Regions from separate parts of the Kribbella sp. CA-294648 genome, predicted to be linked through region 1. Evidence: riboswitches for the same ligand, from Rfam matches in the RefSeq annotation. Region 1 holds a riboswitch; the other holds the start of a gene.
What was found. A riboswitch is a leader RNA that binds a small molecule or an ion and turns the genes downstream of it on or off. The one in region 1 is predicted to bind ZMP and ZTP.
Positions count from the first base shown of each region.

Region 2: another riboswitch for ZMP and ZTP. It lies ahead of ACQPYM_RS21885 (glycine hydroxymethyltransferase); the one in region 1 lies ahead of ACQPYM_RS22460 (bifunctional 5,10-methylenetetrahydrofolate dehydrogenase/5,10-methenyltetrahydrofolate cyclohydrolase).

Region 1 covers NZ_CP191981.1:4,727,119-4,734,019, forward strand. The annotation lists gene ACQPYM_RS22440 (lysophospholipid acyltransferase family protein) at 1-662, opposite strand, end outside; gene cmk ((d)CMP kinase) at 659-1,345, opposite strand; gene ACQPYM_RS22450 (prephenate dehydrogenase) at 1,356-2,429, opposite strand; gene aroH (chorismate mutase) at 2,426-2,794, opposite strand; gene ACQPYM_RS22460 (bifunctional 5,10-methylenetetrahydrofolate dehydrogenase/5,10-methenyltetrahydrofolate cyclohydrolase) at 2,971-3,816, opposite strand; ZMP/ZTP riboswitch at 3,846-3,938, opposite strand; gene ACQPYM_RS22465 (GNAT family N-acetyltransferase) at 3,944-4,591, opposite strand; gene ACQPYM_RS22470 (NUDIX domain-containing protein) at 4,632-4,952, opposite strand; gene prcA (proteasome subunit alpha) at 4,949-5,818, opposite strand; gene prcB (proteasome subunit beta) at 5,852-6,691, opposite strand; gene ACQPYM_RS22485 (ubiquitin-like protein Pup) at 6,700-6,901, opposite strand, start outside.
Region 2 covers NZ_CP191981.1:4,602,131-4,609,031, reverse strand. The annotation lists gene ACQPYM_RS21910 (glycoside hydrolase family 9 protein) at 1-69, shown strand, start outside; gene ACQPYM_RS21905 (SDR family oxidoreductase) at 157-912, shown strand; gene ACQPYM_RS21900 (NAD-dependent epimerase/dehydratase family protein) at 995-1,915, shown strand; gene ACQPYM_RS21895 (RNA polymerase sigma-70 factor) at 1,912-2,826, shown strand; gene ACQPYM_RS21890 (sigma-70 family RNA polymerase sigma factor) at 2,838-3,701, opposite strand; gene ACQPYM_RS21885 (glycine hydroxymethyltransferase) at 3,807-5,255, opposite strand; ZMP/ZTP riboswitch at 5,300-5,383, opposite strand; gene ACQPYM_RS21880 (acyl-CoA dehydrogenase family protein) at 5,405-6,901, opposite strand, start outside.

The DNA of each region.
Region 1 (6,901 bases):
ACATGAGCCCGCAACACCTCGCCGATCTGGTCGGCAACCGCGCGGACGTCGACCTGCCGCCTGGGAAACGAGACGCGGTCCACCGTGAAGGTCTCGCCGTAGACCACGTCGACGCGGCTGCCCCGGGGCGGAAAGCGCTCGATGTCGCCGCCTGGCAGGCGGGTCCCGAGCAGCGCGACGGGCAGGATCGGCGCCCCGGTGACCATCGCCAGGTAGGCGATTCCGGTGCGGACCTTACGGAAGTCGCCCGGACCGCGGGTCCCCTCGGGATAGATCGTCAGCGCGCGGCCGTCCCGTAGTACCTGGATCGCCCGGCGGATCGCCCGGATGTCGTACTGCGAACGGTCGATCGCGATCTGGCCCGCCTGGTGCAGCATGAAGCCCTGCAGCCCGACGAACGCCTCGAGTTTGCCCAGTTGGTGCGTCATCCGGGGCGCGACGGCGCCAAGCAACGGCCCGTCCAGCAACCCGAGGTGGTTGGGGGCGATCAGCAGCGGCCCACTCCGCGGAAAGCGCTCTTCGTGGTGGATGGTCAGGTCGTACTTGCCGCGCAGGTACGGTCCGACCACAGCACGCAGTACCCGGCCGAGCCGATGGGGCACGGCGGGCAGATCATCGGTGCGGGGTAGTTCGGCCCGCCCGGTCAACTCGTCGGCAGTCATGACTCCTGGTCGCGTGGCACGGCCTCAGCCTCCTTGGCGAGTCGGCAGATGACATCGATTACCTCATCCAACGTCAGATGGGTCGAATCGATTTCCACCGCGCCGTCCGAGGCCACCTGGAACTGCGACACGGTGGAGTCGTCAGCGTCTCGCCGGACGATCTGGTCACGCAACTGCTCAGCGGTCACCGATCCCTCGGCCAGCTCCGCCTGGCGGCGGGCCATCCGGGCGTCCTGGTCGGCGGTGAGCAGCACCTTCAGCTCCGCCTGCGGCGCGACCACGGTGGCGATGTCGCGGCCCTCGACGACCGCGCCACCGGTCGGCTGGGAGGCGTCGATCAGCTCGCGCTGGCGGCGAATCAGCTCGGCCCGGACTTCGAGGTTGGTGGCGATCTTGCTGACACTAGCGCTGATCCGCGGATCGCGGATCGCCTCCGTCACGTCCACGCCGTCGGCGGCGAACTGCGCCCGCTGTGGATCGGTGCTGATCGACAGCTGGACCGCGCGGGCCCGGTCGGCGACCGCGGCGAGGTCGTCCAGGTCCAGTCCGTGCTCCAGCGCGGACCAGGTCACGGCCCGGTACATCGCGCCGGTGTCCAGGTACTGCAGACCGAGCCGGCTGGCGACTCCGCGGGCCGTGCTCGACTTACCGGACCCGCTAGGGCCGTCGACAGCGATGATCATGGCCCGAAGATTACCGGTGGACGGACCAGCCCCGCTCGGTCAGTACCCGGACCAGCTGATCCACCGACGCCGGTTTGACCGACAACTCGACCTCACCGACCGGGCGGCCGGGGTTGTGGTCGATCCGCAGGTCCTCGACGTTGGCGCCGGATTCGGCCGCGTCCGCGAACAGCCGGGCCAGCTGGCCGGGCCGGTCGGGGATGGTGACGAGCACCGGAACGAGGTCGATGTGCGGCGTACCGTGCTTGCCCGGGACCCGGATCGCGCCGGAGACGCCGCGGTTCAGTACCGCGGTCACCTCGTCGGTCGCCTCTTCCTTGCCCAGGGCAATCAGCAGCCGGTCCAGCTCGTCCCGGATCTGCTCCAGCAGGCCGCTCAGCGCGGGTGAGTTGGCCGAGACGATCTGGGTCCACAGGCCCGGATCGCCGGCCGCGATCCGAGTGACGTCGCGAACGCCTTGGCCGGACAGCTCGAGGTGAGCGGCGGGCGCGTCGCCCAGAGTGCCGGCGGCCAGGGACGACATCAGGTGAGGCAGGTGCGAGACCCGGGCCACCGCTAGGTCGTGGTCGGCAACGGTGAGCTCAACCGTCCGGGCTCCCGCCGCCTCGGCGAGCCGGCGTACCAGCTCGACCGCGTCGGGATCGCTGGTCTCGTGCGGGGTGATCGCCCAGGTCGCGCCCTCGAACAGGTCCGCGCGGCCGGCCAGCGGGCCGTTCCGCTCGGATCCGGCCATCGGGTGGCTGCCGACGTACCGGGACAGTTCCTCGGGGGTGTCGACCAGCGCGCGGGCGTCGAGGAGCGGCTTCGACTTCACGCTGGCGGCGTCGGTGACGATCGCGTCGGTCTGCTGGAGCTGCTCGACGACGACTCGGCCGACGTGATCGGGCGGTACTGCGACAACGACGAGTTGCGGCTCGATCTGGACCAGGCGCGAGCCGGCCCCGATCCGCTCGGCCATCAACGCGTTGTCGGGATCGGCGTCGACCAGCTCCACCACCACACCGAGCCGGCCGAGCGCCAGGCCGATCGACGTACCGATCAGGCCGGTTCCGACGATCCGGACGGGTCCCCGCAGCTCGGTCACTGGGCGCCGGTCAGGTCGGGGCGCAGGCTGACGGCACCGTGCAGGTAGATGTGCTGGATCTTCTCCCGCGAGCGCGCCGACTCGGCGTGCACCATCATCCGGACCACCCGCGGCAGCGCGTGCGGTACGTCGATCTCCTGCATGCACATCAGCGGGACGTCGGTGAGCCCGATCTGCCGGCCGGCCACCGCGGGGAACTCCGAGTGCAGGTCCGGCGTGACGGTGAACAGGATGCTGATCAGGTCCTCCGACTCCAGGTCGTTGGCCTCCAGCACGGCCCGTACCAGCTCGGCGGACCGCTCGAGCAGATGCTCGCGCTCGTCCACCTCGAGCTGGGTGGCACCGCGGATCGCCCGTACCGCCACAGCGTTTGCCTCCTAGATCGGTGGTGCTCAGTACTGTCAACCCTAGGACAGAAGCCCCGGCCCGTGCTCCACCGTCTCGGATACTGCTCCGCGCGCCGCCCCGGGTGGCTGCGTCGCGCGGCGCCGCTCTGGTTGCCTCAGCCACCCGGTCAGGGCGTCAGCGCCGGGCGTGGACCTCAGGGTCTGGTCTGGGCCTCGGCGGCGTCGACGGTCTGCTCCAGCAGGAGCGCGATCGTCATCGGCCCGACCCCGCCCGGCACCGGCGTGATCAGCCCGGCGACCTGCGCCGCCTCGCCGAAGTGGACGTCGCCGACATTGCCTTCGTTGTATCCGGCATCGATCACCACCGCGCCCGGCTTCAGCCAGTCGCCGCGGAGGAAGTTCGCCCGGCCGACCGCCGCGACCACGATGTCCGCGGTCCGGACGATCGCGGCCAGGTCGCGGGTCTTCGAGTGCGTGTAGGTGACCGTCGCGTTCGATGCCAGCAGCAACATCCCGGCCGGCTTGCCGAGGATCGGGCTGCGGCCGATCACGACGGCGTGCGCCCCTTCCAGCGGGACGTCGTACGCCTGCAGCAACCGGAGGATGCCGCCCGGCGTACAGGAGACGAAGCCGGGCTCGCCGAACGCCATCGCGGCGAACCCGTGCATGGTCACGCCGTCGACGTCCTTGGCCGGCGCGATCGCCTCGAACGCGGCCCGCTCGTCGATCTGCGCGGGCACCGGATGCTGCAACAGGATGCCGTGCACCTCAGGATCGCCGGAGAGCTTGTGCAGCTCGGCCACCAGCTCCTCGGTGGTCGTCTCGGCCGGCAGCACGACGCTCCGCGACCCGATCCCGGCCTTCTTGCTGCGGTTCTGCTTCATCCGGACGTACGTCGCCGACGCCGGGTCATCGCCCACCAGCACCGTCGCGAGACACGGCTGTACGCCGGTCTCAGCCCTGAGCCGCTCAGCCCGCTCCCCCGCCTTGGCCACCATCTCGGCCGCAAGGTCGGTCCCAACCATCAACTCGGCGGTCACTGCACAGTCCTCCAGGCATCGACGAATCTCTCGTATGCCCAGGCGCGCGGCTCCATCCGGCTCAGCACCGGCGGACCGTTCCCCGGTGGTGATCCACCTCAGCGCCAGTCGCGGTCCGCCGGGAAGTTTACTCGGCGCCGAAGAAGCTCCGGCACTGCTCCAGCCCTTCGACCTGTACTGCGTGCCGTACTGCGCGGGATCGCCAGTCGGCGCGAGTGAGCCGCAACCGGTCCGAGACCACGGCCTCGCCGTGCAGCACGTCCCGCGAGATCCCGTCCGGCTGGTAGCCGAGCTTGCGGGAGACCGCCTGAGAGCCATGGTTGTCCTGGAAAACCTCCGACGTGGCCGCCTCCGCCCCGAGCTCCGCGAACGCGAGGTGCAGGAGCGCAGTACGAGCTTCCGTCCCGTAGCCCTGACCGTGATGGGCCAGGCCGAACCAGGATGAGGAGCGAACTTCCCGCAGTACTGCGAACTGCTTTGCTGCCAGGGTGACCATTCCGATCGGGGCGCCGTCGCGGAAGACGGCCAGGTCGAGACCCCAGTCGTCAGGTGACCAACTGCCCAGGCTGCTCCAATGCCCCTGCATCACCCACTGCGCCCGCTTGGCCGGCTCCAGATCCGTCCACGGCGTGAGGAACGGGCGTTCGCCGGGTTCGTGGATCCCGGCCGCGGCGAGGTCGGCCAGGTCCGCGAGCTCGTCCTCGGTGGGCAGCCGGAGTACGAGGCGCTCGGTGGTGAGGCGGAGGTGGCGCAGCGGCCAGTGGGTGGTCAGCACCCGGCAATCCTCTTGCCAGTGGCGGTAGTGGGCAACTGAGTTAGAGCAGGCCAGCGTGGTCGAGGGCGAGGTAGGCGGCGTCAGTGCCGGTCATGGTGCCGGGGGTGCGGAGTTCGGTGCGGAACTCGGCGGGGGTGAGCTCGACCGGGACGCAGTCCTCGAACTCGTCGAGCGACTGCTTGCCGTCGGGACGGCAGCCGCGGGCGATCGCGACGTACTTCCGGAAGGTCGAGGACGAACCGGACCAGGTCCAGCCCACCACCTCGATCGAGTCGCAGGTATAGCCGGTCTCCTCTTCCAGCTCACGCCGGCCAGCGTCCGCCCCGGACGGTTCCGGGGCGGACGGTGGTGGGTTTGTCACAGCGGCCGGTCGGTGTCCGGGTCTTCTGGCGGGGCGATCGGGGCGTCGTCGTCCTCGGCGGGCGGGGCCACCGGTGCGTCGTCGGCGGCGTCGCTCTCGTAGTTGCCGCCGTTGACCGTCTCGGCCGCCTCGGTGTGGGTGGCCGGGTCGGACGGCGACGTGTCCGGGCGGGACTCGGACAGGATCCGGGCCAGCGTCTCGTCGGAGATCCGCTTGAACTTCCGCATCTGGGTGCGGGTCCGGTCGAGGATGGCGACCTCGATCTGGTCCGGCTCCAGCTGCCGTACCTCGGTGCCGTCGTGACCGAGCGCGTCCACCGCGAGCCGCAACGCTCCCGCCAGCGAGATGCCCTCGGAGTAGTGCTCACCGACGTACTCCGCGACCTGCTCGGCCGGGCCACCCATCACGGCGTAGCCGCGGACGTCCGCGATCGAGCCGTCGTAGGTGAGCCGGTAGATCTGGTCCTCGGCCGAGCTGGCACCGACCTCGGCGACCAGGATCTCCACCTCGAGCGGTTTCTCGCCACCGGAGGAGAAGATCGCGCCGAGGGTCTGCGCGTAGGCGTTGGCCAGCGCCCGGCCGGTGACGTCACGCCGGTCGTAGGAGTACCCGCGCATGTCGGCCAGCCGGACCCCGGCGATCCGCAGGTTCTCGAACTCGTTGTACCGCCCGACCGCCGCGAAGGCCATCCGGTCGTAGATCTCGGCCACCTTGTGCAGGGCCGGGGACCGGTTCTCGGCCACGAACAGGATGCCGTCGGCGTACTGCAGCGCGATCGCGCTGCGGCCCTTGGCGATGCCCTTGCGCGCGAAGTCGGCCCGGTCCCGCATCAACTGTTCGGGCGAGACGTAGAACGGCGTACTCATCTAGGGTGTCGTCCTCTATCAGTCGATGGGTGGTCAGGTGAGGGACGCGGCCGGGCCGTCGGGACGCTGGTGCCGGGCGGTCATGATCGAGTCGACGATCTCGCCGACCTCGTCGGCGGACAGCCGCTGGTAGCCGTCGGCGGTGACCACCCCGACCACCGGGAAGATCCGCCGCATCATGTCCATCCCACCGGTCGCGGAGTCGTCGTCGGCCGCGTCGACCAGCGACTGGATCGCCGCCGTCACACACTCGGTCGCCGACATGTCCTCGCGGTAGAGCTTCTTCAGCGCGCCGCGGGCGAACACCGAGCCCGAGCCGACACTGTGGAAGTGGGTCTCCTCGTACCGCCCGCCGGTCGGGTCGTAGGAGAAGATCCGGCCGCCCTTGATGTCATGGTCGTAACCCGCGAACAGCGGCACCACGGCCAGGCCCTGCATCGCCATCGCCAGGTTGCCCCGGATCAGCGCGGACAGCCGGTTCGCCTTGCCGTCGAGGCTCAGCGTAGTGCCCTCGAGCTTCTCGTAGTGTTCCAGCTCCACCTGGAACAGGCGCACCATCTCGACCGCGAGCCCGGCGCTGCCGGCGATCCCGACGCAGGAGTACTCGTCGGCGGGGAACACCTTCTCCATGTCCCGCTGGGCGATGATGTTGCCCATCGTCGCGCGCCGGTCGCCGGCCATCACGACGCCGCCGGTGAAGGTGGCGGCGACGATCGTGGTGCCGTGCGGGACGTCCTTGGACAGGTCACCCGCCCCCAGGTTGCGTCGTCCCGGCAACAGGTCGGGCGCGTGCCCGGCCAGGAAGTCCATGAACGACGAGCCACCTGGGGTCAGGAAGGCTTCCGGCAACCGGCCGGAGGCATCGAATGTCATCTAGCGGTTCACTCCCCACCCTTTTGCACGAAGCCGCGGACGAACTCTTCCGCGTTCTCCTCCAGCACCTCGTCGATCTCGTCGAGGATCGAGTCCACGTCGTCGTCGAGCCGTTCCTTGCGCTCGGCCACGTCCTCGGTCGACTTGACCTCGGTGACCTCTTCCTCGGTCGACGAGCGCTTCGGCTGCTTGTGCTGCTGTCCGCCGTCT
Region 2 (6,901 bases), 120 kb from region 1:
CGCTCATGGCAAGCCTCCGAACCCGCCGACGACTTCACCGCCATCGCCGTCTACGCCCTCACCAGCTGAGCCCTTCAGTACCGCCGCAATGTCACAGCCGGGCAGGCTGTCTCGTCTCGGGGTTCGAAAGCTGAATCCCGAGACGAGGAGCTGGTCGTGAGCGACCGAAGCATTGCGTTGATCACCGGAGCGAACAAAGGAATCGGGCGCGGAGCCGCCGAGCAGCTCGCCGCCTTGGGCATGACGGTGCTGCTCGGCGTACGAGACCCTCGGCGTGGTGAGGAGACCGCGGCCGTACTGCGCGAAGCGGGCGGTGACGTCCACGCGGTGACCCTCGATGTCACCGACCAGGCTGTCATCCGGGCGGCCGCGCAGTGGATCGAGGAACGGTTCGGGCGGCTCGACGTACTGATCAACAACGCTGCCATCACCGGATCGGGGCAAGTCTCGCCCCAGGACGCCGTCGACCAGGTGCCGAGCACCGTCGACCTGGACATGGTCCGAGCCGTGTTCGAGACCAACGTGTTCGGCGTGATCGCGGTGACGAACGCGATGCTGCCGCTGCTGCGCAGGTCGTCGGCGCCGCGCATCGTCAACGTGAGCAGTCATGCCGCCTCGCTGACCGTCAACAGTGACCCCGACGGGCCGTTGGCCGCCTTGCCGTCGTCAGCGGCCTACTCGCCGTCCAAGACCGCGCTGAATGCGTTGACGGTGCAGTACGCCAACGAGTTGCGCAAGGACGGGATCCTGGTCAACGCGATCGCTCCTGGGTACGTCGCCACCGACAGCAACAACCACACCGGCTTCCTCACCGTCGCGCAGGGTGCGGCCGTGCTGGTGCGGGTCGCCACGGCGGGCGCGGACTGGCCGACAGCGGGCTTCTTCGCCGCCGAAGGGCCAGTGCCCTGGTGAATTGCCGGGTGGATGTCACAGATCGCCAAGCTCGCTTTGTCTGAGGAGCATGAAGCGGACTCTGGTCAGAAGGGTGATGGATATGCGGGTATTCGTGGCAGGCGGGACCGGGGTGCTCGGGCGGCGGCTGGTGCCGCAGTTGGTGGTTCGGGGGCATCAGGTGACGGCGGCGACGAGGAGCGCGGCGAAGCTCGAGCTGCTGGCGGAGCTGGGTGCGGAGGGCGTGGTGATGGACGGGCTCGACGCGGCCTCGGTCGGTGAGGCGGTGGGCAAGGCGAGACCGGATGCGATCGTGCACCAGATGACCGCCATCAGCGGCAAGCCGGACCTGAAGCACATGGACCGGTGGTTCGCCGGCACCAACCGGCTGCGGACCGAGGGCACGGATCATCTGCTGGCCGCCGCCGAGGCGATCGGCGTGACGAACTTCGTCGCGCAGGCCTACGCCGGCTGGAACGGGCAGCGCCGGGGCGGCTGGGTGAAGACCGAGGAAGACCCGCTGGAACCGATGACCGGGACTGCCGCGGCCGCCACGATGGCGGCCCTCCGTCATGTCGAGGAGACAGTGGTGAAGGCGGGCGGCGCCGTACTGCGGTACGGGTGGTTCTACGGGCCGGGTTCCACCGAGAGTCTGGTGGAACCCGTGCGCAAGCGACAGTTCCCGGTGGTCGGCGGTGGCGAGGGCCACGCCTCGTGGATTCATCTGGACGACGCGGCTCAAGCGACTGTGCTGGCAGTCGAGCAGGAGGCGCGGGGTGTGTTCAACATCGTCGATGACGAACCTGCGCCGGCCAAGGAGTGGTTGCCCTACCTCGCGGAGTGCGCCGGGGCGAAACCGCCGATGCGGGTTCCGAGCTGGCTGGCCCGGCCGCTGGCCGGTGAGGTGGCAGTCGGCCTGATGACCGAGGGGCGCGGATTCTCCAACGCGAAGGCCAAGCGAGAGCTCGGCTGGAAACTGCAGTACCCCTCCTGGCGACAGGGCTTCAAGGCGGAGCTTGCGTGACACAGGCCGCGGAGTTCGAGGAACTGCGGCCGCTGCTGTTCTCGATCTCCTACCGGATCCTGGGCAGTGTGAGCGAGGCGGAGGACGCCGTCCAGGAAGCCTGGCTGCGTTTCCAGTCGGCGGCCAAACCGCCGAGATCAGCCAAGGCGTTCCTGTCGGCCGTAGTGACTCGGCTTTCGATCGACGTACTGCGGTCGGCGCGCAGCAGACGAGAGCAGTACGTCGGACCGTGGTTCCCCGAGCCGCTGGTGACCGACCCGTACCAGGATCCCGAGCGGTCGGCGGAGTTGGCCGACTCGGTGTCGATGGCGTCCTTGCTCCTGCTCGAGCGGCTGAGCCCGCTGGAACGGGCGGTTTTCGTCCTCCGAGAGGTCTTCGGGTTCGGCTTCGGAGAGATCGCGTCGGCGGTCGGGCGGACGGAGTCCGCTTGCCGTCAGCTCGTCGTACGGGCCCGGCGGCATCTCGACGCGGGACGGCCACGGTTCGAGGCGGACCAGGCTGAGCGGGACGAACTCGCCGGGCGCTTCCTCGAAGCCTTCCGGGACGGAGACGTCGACGGGCTGACCGCGTTGCTGGCGGCCGATGTGCAGCTCGTCGGCGACGGCGGCGGCAAGGGGCCGCAGTGGGCCGACCGCTACCTCGGTGCGCCGAACGTCGCGCGGGTGCTCGGCGCGCTGGCCGCGCTGTTCCCGCGGATTCAGGCACAGCTGGAGCCGCGGGAGGTCAACGGCCGGCCCGGCGCAATCTTCCGGGACCGGGACGGCCTGGTGCTCACCGTCTGGTCGCTCGAGATCGTCGAGGGGCGGATCCAGACCATCCACACGGTGAGCAATCCCGACAAGCTCGGGCATCTCGGGCCGGTCGCGGACGGGTGGGCGGCGCTGCGGGAAGCGCGCCGGACCGTCCGCTGACCGGCCGCGAGTCAGTCGAACGCGGGTAGGTCGAGCTGGGCGATCCGGTCCGGGTCGGCCATGATGTTGATCTCGACGATGCGGCCGCCGCGGACCGTGGTGCTGAGCACCGCGCGCGGCTGCCCTTCGATGTACGACACCCAGCCTGCCGCGCCGTTGACGATGGCCTTCCGGGGCATCGCGCCGAGCCGAGCGGACGACCGGGCCTGCCCAGCCACCGCCTCGATGCCACGCAACAGAGCCCCTGGCCCGCCCGCACCGACGTCGACCCGCAGTACGACATCGGGGTCGAGCACGGTGACCAAGGCTTCGAAGTTGCCCGCCCTCGCCGCCGCGAGAAACGCGTCGACCACCTCGCGCTGAGCCGGAAGATCGCAGTCCGGAACCGCAGCCCCGCGCACCCGCCGCCGCGCCCGGCTGGCGAGCTGGGTAGTGGCCGCCGTACTGCGCCCGACAATCGGCGCGATCTCGTCGAAGGGCACGGCGAACATGTCGTGCAGCACGAACGCGAGTCGCTCAGCCGGCGTCAGGGTCTCGAGCACGACCAGCAACGCCAACCCCACCGAGTCGGTGAGCATCGCCTCCTCGACCGGGTCGCCCACCGTCACGACCGGATCGGGCACGTAAGTCTCCAACGGCTCCTCCCGCCGGGACTTTCGCGACCGCAACATGTCGAGACACACCCGGCTCACCACCGTGGTGAGCCACCCACCGAGATTCGCGACGTCGCTGGTGTCGGTCCGAGCCAGCCGGAACCAAGCCTCCTGAACGGCGTCCTCCGCCTCAGTCAGCGACCCCAGCATCCGGTAGGCAACCGACCGCAGATGCCCCCGATAGTCCTCGAACCGCTCAGCCAGCACGTCATGCTCGTCCACTGTCAGCTTCCTCCGTCGTCGCCCGTCAGCCCTCTGACGTTCCAAACCCCACGGATATGACACAGCGCCCGCCTCGAGGGAGGCGGGCGCTGCGACGAACCATGATCAGTTCAGGTCGAGACCGGGGTAGAGCGGGTGCTTGTCGAGCAGCTCGGCAGAGGCCGCGCGGACCTTGTCGGCGACCCCGTCGGCCAGCACGTACTTCGCCTTCGACGGTGCGCCGGCAGCCGTGGTCGTCGGGGTGACGCTGGACAGCACCTCCACCATCAGCTCGGCAACGCGGTCGAATTCGTCGCCACCGAAGCCGCGGGTGGTGAGCGCCGGCGTACCGATCCGGACACCCGACGTGTACCAAGCGCCGTTCGGGTCGCGGGGGATCGCGTTGCGGTTGGTCACGATGCCCGCGTCGAGCAGCGCCGACTCGGCCTGCCGGCCGGTGATGCCGTACGACGAGACGTCGAGCAGGACGAGGTGGTTCTCCGTGCCGTCGGTGACCAGCTTCACGCCACGCTTCATCAGCCCCTCGGCCAGCGTCACCGCGTTGTCCGCGACGTTCTGCGCGTAGGTCTGGAACTCGGGGCGGCGGGCCTCGGCCAGCGCGACGGCCTTGGCCGCCATCACCTGGCTGAGCGGGCCACCGAGAACCATCGGGCAGCCGCGGTCGACGGCGTCGGCGTACTCCGGCTGGCACAGCACCATGCCGCCGCGCGGGCCGCGGAGCGACTTGTGCGTGGTGGTCGTGGTGACGTGCGCGTGCGGTACCGGGTCGAAGTCGTCGGTGAAGACCTTGCCGGCGACGAGTCCGGCGAAGTGCGCCATGTCGACCATCAGGGTGGCGCCGACCTCGTCGGCGATCTCGCGCATCTTGGCGAAGTTGATCTTGCGCGGGTACGCCGAGTAGCCGGCGATCAGGATCAGCGGCTTGAACTCACGGGCCGTCGCGGCGACCAGGTCGTAGTCCAGCAGCCCGGTCTCCGGGTCGGTGCCGTACGAGCTCTGGTGGAACATCTTGCCGGAGATGTTCGGCCGGAAGCCGTGGGTCAGGTGACCGCCGGCGTCGAGCGACATGCCGAGCATCTTCTGGTCGCCGAGCGCCTTGCGGAGCTTGGCCCAGTCCTCGTCGGTGAGGTCGTTGACGTGCTTCGCACCGACCTCGGCCAGCGCCGGCGACTCGATCCGGTTGGCCAGGATCGCCCAGAAGGCGACCAGGTTCGCATCGATGCCGGAGTGCGGCTGGACGTAGGCGTGCGGGGCGCCGAAGAGCGCCTTCGCGTGGTCGGCGGCGGTCTGCTCGACGGTGTCGACGTTCTGGCAGCCGGCGTAGAAGCGGTGCCCGACGGTGCCCTCGGCGTACTTGTCCGAGAGCCAGTTGCCCATCGTCAGCAAGGTCGCCGGGGAGGCGTAGTTCTCGCTGGCGATCAGCTTCAGCGAGGAGCGCTGGTCGGCCAGCTCGGCCTTGATCGCGCCGGCGATGGTGGGTTCCACCGCGCCGATCACCTCGAGCGCGTTGCGGTACGCGGCCGACGCGGTTGCGGCGTCGAAGGGTTGAGTCATCTTCGTCTCTCTCCTGAGGTCGCACAGGTCTCCCTGTGACGAGGTCGCGGCACCCAGGCGCACGGTGCCGGCGGTCTTTTCGCTCCCCGGTGGTCGATCCCACCTCAGCGCCAGTCGCGACGCCGTAACCCTAGCGTGTGACGGCTCGGTCAGAGGATGCGGTCGAGGATCGGACCGTACGGCGTGGTGCGCGGCAGCGTCCCGAACACGCCACCCCAGTCGCCGGCCAGCCGGGAAGCCACGAACGCATCCGCCACCTCCGGCGTGGAGTGCCGGACGAGGAGCGATGCCTGCAAGCAAACGGCCATCCGCGCGGCCAATCGGCGGGCCCCCGCCTCGGCTCCCGCCAGGTCGGAGAGCGACTCCAGTACGTCGGTCACGGCCGCGTCCAGGCGATGGTCGGCACCTTGCGCCGCACCGACTTCGAGCAGCCACGCCTCGAGCGACTCGGGTCGACGCAGTGCACGCAGTACGTCGAGGGCGTTGACCGTGCCCGAGCCCTCCCAGATGGAGTTCAGCGGGGACTCGCGGAACAGCAGCGGGAGACCGCTCTCCTCGACATAACCGTTGCCGCCGAGGCACTCCAGCGCTTCGGCGACGGTGAACGAGGTGCGCTTGCAGACCCAGAACTTCGCCAGCGGCAGCGCGATCCGGCGGAACGCGATGGCCTGCTCGTCACCGGCGATCGAGGCGTCCATCGCCGCGGCCAGCCGCATCGAGAGAGCGGTTGCCGCCTCGCTCTCGATGGCCAGGTCGGCGAGCACGTTCTGCATCGCGGGCTTGTTCTTCAGCAGGTCGCCGAAGGCGCTGCGATGCGCGGTGTGCCAGGTCGCCTCGACCAGAGCCCGCCGCATCAACGCCGCCGAGCCGAGCACGCAGTCGAGCCGGGTCGCCGCGACCATCTCGATGATCGTCCGGACGCCGGCCCCCTCGTCGCCGAGCCGATAGCCGACGGTGTTGTGGAACTCGACCTCACTCGACGCGTTCGACCGGTTGCCGAGCTTGTCCTTCAACCGTTGCAGGGCAAACGCATTCCGGTTGCCATCGGCAAGGACCCGCGGGACGACGAAGCAGGTCAGGCCGTCCGCCGCCTGGGCCAGGACGAGGAACACGTCGACCTGCGGCGCGGAGCAGAACCACTTGTGCCCGTTCAGCACGTACTCGCCGTCCGCCCCGACCGGCGTCGCGGTGGTGACATTGGCCCGTACGTCGGAACCGCCCTGCTTCTCCGTCATGCCCATCCCGGCAAGCACGCCCGCTTTGTCCGCGGCGGGAAGACGGCGTACGTCGTACTGGGTGGCGGCGAGGCGTGGGATCCATTCGCCGGCCAGTGTCTTGTCGGCGCGGAGTGCCGGGACGGCGGCGTACGTCATGGAGATCGGGCATGCGTGGCCAGGCTCGACCTGCGACCAGACGTAGAAGCCGGCTGCGCGGGTCAGGTGCGGTGACGGTTCGTCGCTGGTCCAGGGTGCTGCTTGCAGTCCGAAGCCGACCGCCTTTTCCATCAGCCAGTGCCAGGACGGGTGGAACTCCACTTCGTCGATCCGGTGGCCGTAGCGGTTGTGCGTTCGTAGTACGGGGGAGTTCTGGTTGGCGGGGAGGGCGTGCGAGAGCGCCTCCTCGCTGCCGGCGAGCTCACCGAGCTC